DNA from 2 places in the Kocuria sp. HSID16901 genome. Region 2 is predicted to be linked to the other one. Evidence: riboswitches for the same ligand, from Rfam matches in the RefSeq annotation. Region 2 holds a riboswitch; the other holds the start of a gene.
The links. A riboswitch is a leader RNA that binds a small molecule or an ion and turns the genes downstream of it on or off. The one in region 2 is predicted to bind S-adenosylmethionine.
Positions count from the first base shown of each region.

Region 1: another riboswitch for S-adenosylmethionine. It lies ahead of D8M21_RS08635 (LLM class flavin-dependent oxidoreductase); the one in region 2 lies ahead of D8M21_RS06040 (cobalamin-independent methionine synthase II family protein).

Region 1 covers NZ_RBLM01000006.1:16,360-20,720, reverse strand. Annotated here, with positions in the region: gene paaD (1,2-phenylacetyl-CoA epoxidase subunit PaaD) at 1-153, shown strand, start outside; gene paaE (1,2-phenylacetyl-CoA epoxidase subunit PaaE) at 155-1,357, shown strand; gene D8M21_RS08640 (enoyl-CoA hydratase/isomerase family protein) at 1,380-2,150, shown strand; SAM riboswitch class IV at 2,246-2,367, shown strand; gene D8M21_RS08635 (LLM class flavin-dependent oxidoreductase) at 2,487-3,974, shown strand; gene D8M21_RS08630 (TetR/AcrR family transcriptional regulator) at 4,146-4,361, shown strand, end outside.
Region 2 covers NZ_RBLM01000003.1:200,129-204,489, reverse strand. Annotated here, with positions in the region: gene D8M21_RS06045 (amino acid permease) at 1-1,244, opposite strand, end outside; SAM riboswitch class I at 1,551-1,645, shown strand; gene D8M21_RS06040 (cobalamin-independent methionine synthase II family protein) at 1,650-2,843, shown strand; gene D8M21_RS06035 (PTS sugar transporter subunit IIA) at 2,886-3,398, shown strand; gene D8M21_RS06030 (glucose PTS transporter subunit IIA) at 3,516-4,361, shown strand, end outside.

The DNA of each region.
Region 1 (4,361 bases), on a different contig from region 2:
AGCGGCCCGGTCCGATTGAGCCTCTCCGTCAAATGCCCCCACTGCGGCTCCCTCAAGACCCGCGAGATGACCCGCTTCGGCTCGACGTCGTGCAAGGCCCTTTGGGTGTGCTCCGAATGCCTCGAGCCCTTCGACTACTTCAAGGTTCACTAACATGAGCATTTCCCCCTCGGAACAGACCCCGGCCCCCACGAAAGACGCCGCCTCCCCGGCCCCCCGACGTCGGGCCACCTTCAACAGCCTCCCCGTGACGGGTCTGCGAAAGCTGACCCAAGAATCCGTCGAGGTGACGTTTGGGGTGCCCGAGGAACTCGTCGATGACTACGACTACCTCCCCGGGCAGTACGTGGCATTGCGCGCCGATATCGACGGGCGAGAGGTGCGTCGGTCCTACTCGATCTGCGCGGAACCCAAGCCGGGCGAACTTCGCGTCGCGATCAAGAAAGATATGGGCGGCACCTTTTCTACGTGGGCCAATGACGAGCTAGCGGTCGGCGACGAGGTGGAGGTCATGAACCCGCAGGGTGCCTTCACCTCAATATCCACGAAGCTCACCTCGATGAATCACCCTCAGGAGTTGGCACAGGAAGAGGTGCGCAAATCGCCACGGGCTCACGTCGTCGCCGTGGCCGCCGGTTCCGGCATCACGCCGATTATGGCGATCGCGCGTTCATTGCTGGCGGCCTCGGATCACACCACCTTTGACCTCATCTACGCGAATCGTTCGGCCATGGACGTGATGTTCGCCGAGGAATTGGGCGACCTGAAGGACAAATACCCGTCCCGCTTCGCGGTGCATCACGTGTTGTCTCGCGAACAGCGCATTTCTCCCTTGCTGTCGGGCCGAATCGATCCAGAGAAATTGGAGGAACTGCTAGATCGTGTGATTCAGGTCGAGACCGTGGACGAGTGGTTCCTCTGCGGACCGTTTGACCTGGTCCAGCTGTGTCGTGACGCGCTGGGGCAACGGAGCGTCTCGGAGGAATCGGTCCGTTTTGAACTGTTCACCACCGGCAAGCCGGAGAAGCCCTCCGGACAACAAGGCCGTGAGGTTCGAGCCGACCCGAAGGGACAAAATTTCCAGATCACCTTCACGCTGGACGGTAATTCGGGAACTGTGGACACACCCGTGGACGCCCAAGAGACCGTGCTGAACGCCGCCTTGCGTGTTCGCCCCGATGTTCCTTTCGCGTGCGCCGGCGGCGTCTGCGGCACATGCCGGGCCAAGGTGGTGCGCGGGAATTTCACGATGGAGGAAAACTTCGCTTTGGAGCCGGACGAGGTCGAGGCCGGATATGTGCTGACCTGCCAAACCAGACCCACGGCCGACGGCCTCGAGGTCGACTACGACGCATAACCACCCATCGGAAGGATCCCCAGTGATCGAGCTGACCATCGCCGACGACGTCGCCACCATCGTTCTCAACGCACCCCGCAAACTCAACGCGCTCAACATGGACGACCTCGAAGAACTGTCCCGGGTCTACCTGGAAGCCGAACGGGCCGAGGTTCGCGCCCTTGTCGTGCGAGGAGAAGGCCGGGCCTTTTGCGCGGGCCGTGACATCTCGGAGGTGGACCCCGCGCACGACGACGTCGAGGCCTACCTCGGACAGCGTGCCGAATCCCTCTTCCGCCAGATGGCGGGTTTTCCGGCACCGACCTTCGCGGCCGTTCACGGCGCCTGCCTGGGAGTGGGTTTGGGGTTGGCGATCTCGACCGACGTCGTTTACGTGGCGGAGGACGCCAAGATCGGCTCACCATTCGCGAACCTTGGGGCGACCCTCGACTCAGGTGGACACGCCTTGTTCTACGAGCGGCTGGGCGCGCACCGGGCCTTGGACCTCATCTATACGGGCGACATGATGAGCGGTGCGGAGGCCGTCGCAGCGGGGCTTTTCTCTCGCGCCGTCCCCGCGGACGAGCTCCTCGAATTCACCATGACCCGCGTGAACCGGGTGGCGCAGGGGGCGACACATGCCTATCTCGCGTCGAAGGGGCTCGTGGCACAGCTGCGCGACCGTCGGGTTGGCCTATGGGAGTCCATGGAGGCGGAATCAGGGGAGCAAGCGAGGTTGTGCTCGACGGAAGACTATGCGGAAGGGTTCGCCGCCTTCCAGCAGAAACGGACCCCCACGTTTCGGGGGAAGTAGCGCACGCCGTCCTGACATGTAACACGGCGAAAAATCGGTAATACTCCTGCACGGTGTGGTTCGAGGACTAGCACTTCCATAGGCTGGACCACAGAGATCAAGAGACCCAACGAGAAGCTCTGGCTAGTTGGGCGGCAACCCTCTCCCGTAGCGGGGTGCCCCAGATGATGATCGGGCTCCGCCGGCCTCACCGCAGGCGGCACAGCAAGTACGGCGCGCAGTCATTCGGCGCCACCGCGTGAAAGATTGTGCCGGTTATCCACACCATCGGGATTCGGCCGCAACGCTTCGGGCATGCGGAGACCAGGAGAGCATCCAGGCACCGAAAGGACTCCGATGTCGGACAAAAAGCGAATCGCGATCAACGCCTTCGATATGACCTGCGTGGGTCACCAGAGCTTCGACCTCTGGCGTCACCCGCGCTCGCGGGCCACCGAATACAACACGCTAGAGTATTGGACCGACCTGGCCAAGACCCTGGAAAAGGGCCTTTTCGACGGCGTCTTCCTCGCCGACGTCGTGGGCATCTACGACATCTACCGCAATTCTGCGGCTCCCTCGATCCGTGGCGGCGCACAGGTCCCGGTCAACGATCCATTCACGCAAATCTCCGCGATGGCGGCGGTCACCGAGCATCTGGGCTTCGGCATCACGAGCGCGGTCACCTATGAGCAGCCGTACACGCTGGCCCGAAAATACGCCACGCTGGATCATCTGACCAAGGGGCGCGTCGGTTTCAACGTCGTGACCTCGTATCTGCCGTCTGCGGCGGAAAACCAGGGGCTTCCGCGGCAGATCGAGCACGATACTCGCTACGAGATCGCCGAGGAGTTCCTCGACGTCTGCTACAAGCTGTGGGAAGGATCGTGGGAGGACGACGCCGTCGTGGCCGACCGTGAGGCCGGCGTGTATGCCGATCCCGCGAAGGTCCACCCCATCCAGCACCGCGGTGAGTATTTTTCCGTGCCGGGAGCATCCCTTACGGCGCCGTCCCCGCAGCGCACGCCCGTCATCTTCCAGGCTGGGGCTTCCTCACGTGGCCAAGCTTTCGCCGGGCGGCACGCCGAGGCCGTGTTCGTGGGTGGCTTGCGCCCAGACCTGACGCGGTACATGACAGACAAGATCAGGGACGAGGCCGAGGCGGCCGGACGCAATAGGGACGACGTCAAAATCTTTGCAATGCTCTCCGTGATCGTGGATGAAACCGACGAGAAGGCCCAGGCCAAGTACGAGGATTACCTTCAGTACGTTTCCACGGAAAGCTCGCAGGCGATCATCGGCGGTTGGTCCGGAGTGGATCTCTCCGAATTCGGCGAAGACGAGGTACTTAACTACGTCAAGACAGACTCGATCCAGTCCTTCTTGACCCCGTTTACGTTGCAGTCCAAGGACAAGGAATGGACCCGTGAGGAGATCGCCAAGCATTGCGCGATTGGTGGCATGGGTGACGTGATCGTTGGTGGCCCGGAAAAGGTTGCCGACGAGTTGGAGCGGTGGATCGACGAGGGAGGGCTCGACGGCATCAACCTCGCGTACCACGTGACGCCGGGATCCTTTGAGGACTTCGTGGAATTCGTGGTACCCGAGTTGCAGAAGCGCGGCCGCTACAGGACGGAATACGAGGGTTCGACATTCCGCGAGAACTTGTATGGCGCGGGTCGCACGAGCATTTCGGGCGATCACCCAGCGGCAACCTACCGAGGCGCGTATGAGGGCATGCCATCAACCGCCGATACCGCCGCCCGCGACCTCAGCGGACAAGCTGAAGCCCCCGCCGACGGGCAGTCGTTGCGTCCGGCGGAGAAAGCAGTAACGGGCTCCTAGGAGTCGAAGATTCGGTACCACGCGGCCGGCGTTCCTCTCCTGATGAGGAGGAACGTCGGCCGTTGTCGTCGTCTGGGGTTGATGTCAATACATAGGGCCGCAAAGTAAATGAGAGGAATTCCACACTCGGTGCAGTTGTGCATATTTTGCAGTACTGCATAAACTGCATGGGTGCCTTCAACCGAACCATCTCTCAGGGAACGACGTCGCGAGCGGACGTGGAATGCCATCCACTCGGCCGCACGACGTCTTGCGACCGAACGCGGGCTCAAGCAAACGACCGCGGAGGTCATCGCGGAAGAAGCGGGGGTTTCCCCGCGCACGTTCTTCAACTACTTCGCAACGAAGGAAGACGCCGTCATTGGGCTGCGTCCTCCGGAGATGACA
Region 2 (4,361 bases):
TTGTACTTGCCCTGTTTGGCTAGCTGCACGAACTTCATGTGCGCCAACGCGATCGCGGCCCAACCGGCGATGATGCCGAGCGAGGCAATATTCAGCACGATTTCAAAGGCCTCGTCCGGGACGAAGTAGTTCAACACCACGCCCAACAGCGCGACACCCGCGGTCAGCAGAATGCCGCCGTAAGGAACGCCGGATTTGGTGAGGTGCTGTGCGAACTTCGGCGCGGAACCCGCCATCGACATCGAGTGAAGAATGCGTCCCGTGGAATATAGACCCGCGTTGAGCGAGGAGAGGGCCGCAGTGATGACGACGAGCTCCATGATCGGGCCAGCCGCGCTGACGTTGATCGAGGAGAAGAACGTCACGAACGGCGACTCATCCGCGCTGAAGGCCGTGTACGGCAGCAAAAGGCAGAGCAGGAAGATCGCGCCCACGTAGAAGACCGCGATACGCAGGATCACGGTGTTGATCGCCTTGGGGATCACCTTTTCCGCGTTCTTGGTTTCGCCCAACGTCGTACCCACCAGCTCGATGGAAGCGTACGCAAATACGACACCCTGCATGATGACCAGTGCCGGCATGATGCCGTTCGGGAAGAGGCCGCCGTTATCGGTGATCAGACCCAAGCCGCGGGGCGAACCGGTGGGCGTCCCGAAGATCACGAAGAAGATGGCCAGGACCAGGAAGGTCACCAGCGCGACGACCTTGATCAAGGCGAACCAGAATTCCATCTCGCCGAAGACCTTGACCGAAATCAAGTTCATGAGAACCACGATCACGATCACCAGGAGGGCAATCAGCCACTGTGGAATCGCGTCGATGAAGGCGCTGTATTGACCGAACCAGTGCACGTAGATCGCGATCGCGGTGGAGTCCACGATCGCGGTTGTGGCCCAGTTAAGCCAGTACATCCACCCGGAGACGTACGCCGCCTTTTCACCGTAGAACTCTCGGGTGTAGGAGACGAAAGAGCCTGAGGAGGGGCGGTGCACGACGAGCTCACCCAGAGCTCGAAGAATCAGATAGGCGATGATGCCGCAGAGGGCGTAGTCCAGAAACAGCGAGGGGCCGGCACTCGCGAGACGGCCACCGGCGCCCAAGAACAGGCCCGTACCGATAGCACCGCCGATCGCAATCATTTGGAGCTGACGAGGCCCGAGACTTTGATGGAAGCCCGCCTGCTCTTGTTCGAATGCGGATTCCTCCGGGTCCTTGCTCACCTGTTGTTGAGTCTTATCAGACATAAATTCCCTTTTAAGAGACGAGTCATCGCACGTTTCCGCCCGATACCCGTGCGAGACGGTGGGCATCGGTAGATGCGCGCGACGGCGATGTAGTTTCCCCTGTTTGGGGCGTGGTTCCCCAGTCCTCAGATTGAGCACAGAGCGATTCCCCGTGACCCACATGATCCTGGTGTGTAATCGACACCATAACCCCATTCGTCACAAATCGGTAACACGAAACAGTGGCGCAACAGCGTGTCACAGGCGTGATTTCAGCGCCCTCGATTGGATTCCCTAGTCAACGCCGGGAAAGGTGAATTGGGTACATCACCATCCCGAGCGGCCGAGAGACCTGGCTCTACGACGTCGCAGCAACCGAACCCTTTCCATGGGAGCGGTGCTCACGCCAGGATCGATGGAGGAATCATGTTGAGGAGCACCGATCGCATCCGGACGACCCACGTCGGGTCCCTGCCCCGCACCGACGAGCTGATCCAAGCCAATGCCCGACGCCGCGACGGCAAGATCACCGACGAAGAATTTCGTCGCACTTTGTCCGCCTCGGTGGATGACATCGTGGCCCGTCAGGTCGAGTGGGGCATCGACACCGTCAACGACGGCGAATACGGTCACGCGATGGTCGACGACATCGACTACGGCGCCTGGTGGCACTACTCCTTCGCCCGAACCGGGGGCCTTGAGACCGTCGACGGCGCCTCATTCCGGGAGATCCTCAGCGAGCCGGGCAACGGCCGGTACAACAGTTTCGCCGTGCGTCGAGACTGGAACCGCTTTGCGGACTTCTATCGTTCCATCGACCTCGGCAACGACCCAGACGGCGAATTTCCGATCGCGACCGGGCCGCTGACCTACGAAGGCCGGGACGCCGTAGAGACCGACATCGCGAATCTGAAATCCGCCGTCGATCAGAACGGCGCGTCGGAGGCCTTCGTGGCGTCCCTCTCCCCCGGATCAGCCTCCCGCATCGGCAATCGGTACTACGCGACGGACGAAGAGTTCATCTATGCCTGGGCCGATGTGCTTCACGAGGAATATAAGGCCATCACCGACGCCGGTTTCATTCTTCAGTTAGACGACCCGTCGATCGCCGAGGCGTGGGATCAGCTGGTCCCCGAGCCGAGCATCGACGAGTATCTCTCGTTCAATCGCCTCGCAATCGAGGCCGCAAACCATGCCCTGCGCGGCATACCCGAAGATCAGGTGCGCTTTCACCTGTGTTGGGGATCCTGGCACGGCCCCCACAGCACCGACATCGAGATCAAACATCTCATCGAGTCGCTCTTCACCATTAATGCCGGGGCTTACGTCTTCGAAGCCGGCAACGTCCGCCACGCTCACGAGTGGAAGGCGTGGGAAGACGTCGCCCTCCCCGAGGGAAAGATCATTGTGCCCGGAGTCGTGTCCCATTCGACCAATGTGGTCGAGCACCCCGAACTCGTTGCTCAGCGCATCGAGCAGTTCGCTTCCGTGGTGGGGCGGGAGAACGTCGTCGCGGGTACCGACTGCGGTTTGGGCGGACGGCTTCACCCGGATATCGCGGAGGCCAAGATCCGTTCGCTCGTGGAGGGTGCCCGCATCGCGAGCGATCGTCTGTTCTAGAGTGGGACGCGACATTGTGTTGCCTCACAAAGGACAAACGACATGAACACCGTTTCCTCTCACTTCACCGACGGTTCCGCCAAGGTGGGCCATCCGAGCGAGATCCTCAGCCCGGTGTCCGGCGAAGTCATCAGGATTGAGCACGTCGCAGATCCCGTTTTCGCGCAAAAGATGATGGGCGAAGGATTCGGGGTCCAGAATCCGACAAACGGAGACATCGTCGCTCCCGTCAGCGGCACGGTGACCGTGGCAACGAGCAGCAAGCACGCCCTCGGCATCAAAACCGAGGACGGCCTAGAGGTGCTGTTGCACCTGGGCATCGACACCGTGGAACTGCGAGGCGAGCCCTTCGACATCGAGATCGTCAAGGGCGATCGTGTAGAGGCCGGGCAATCCGTGGGCACCATGGACCTCAAAGCCATCGAGGACGCAGGCAAGGACACGACGGCGATCGTCGTCATCACCAACTCCGCGGATCGGCTGAGCTCACTGAACGTACAGGGCGGCGAGATCTCTGCGGGCGCGGTCGCCGCGTCGGCGACCGTTAAGGACTAGCCGAAAGGGATCGCCGCCACGCACCCCGTGGGTGCCCCCGTCAGGTGCGAAAAGCTACTCTTGTGTGTACCCCACGCCACATCGGCGTGGGGTACGACTCAATGAGGAGCCAGAACCATGAGCGAACTCCCAGAGGAACCCGTCGAGATTCTCGCCCCGGTCTCCGGCGAGGTCATCGATATCACCGCCGTCCCCGACCCCGTTTTCTCAGGGAAAATGGTGGGTGAAGGCCTTGGCATCAGCGAACCACACGGCTCAGAGATCGTGGCGCCGGTCGGCGGCACCGTAACGATGGTTGCGTCGTCGGGCCACGCGCTCGGCCTCAAGACGTCGTCCGGCCTGGAATTCTTGATCCACCTTGGCATCGACACCGTGGAACTTCACGGGAAACCCTTTGACCTGCGAGTCGCCAAAGGCGACGAGGTGGCTGCGGGCCAGGCACTCGGCACTGTGGATGTCCCCGCAATCCGCGAAGCCGGGAAGGACCCCACGGTGATCTTGGTGATCACCAACTCCGCCAAGAGACTCAGCCACTGGACCGTGGATCGCGGCGAGGCAGAAGCCGGTCAACCCATCGCCGCGGCCACCGCCAAGGTTGCGCAACCGGCCGAGAAATCCAGTAGTACTTCCGGCGCCACGGCGGCGAGCGCTACCGGAAGCGCCGAGGGCACCGCGACCCCACCAGACAACCCGTCGGAGACTCGCCCCGAGGAACTCACCGGCTATGACGCCTTGGCGTGGGACATCATTCATCACGTGGGCGGCGAGGACAATATCCGAAGCGTCACCCACTGCATCACCCGCGTGCGTTTCTACCTTAGAGATGACCAGAAGGCCGATGACGCAACCGTGGCCAACCTGGACGGCGTCATCGACGTCGCCAAGGGTGCCGGTCAATATCAGGTGGTCATCGGGCCTGCCGTGGAGGACGTGTACGCCGCCATCGAGAACCAGTTGGGCGAT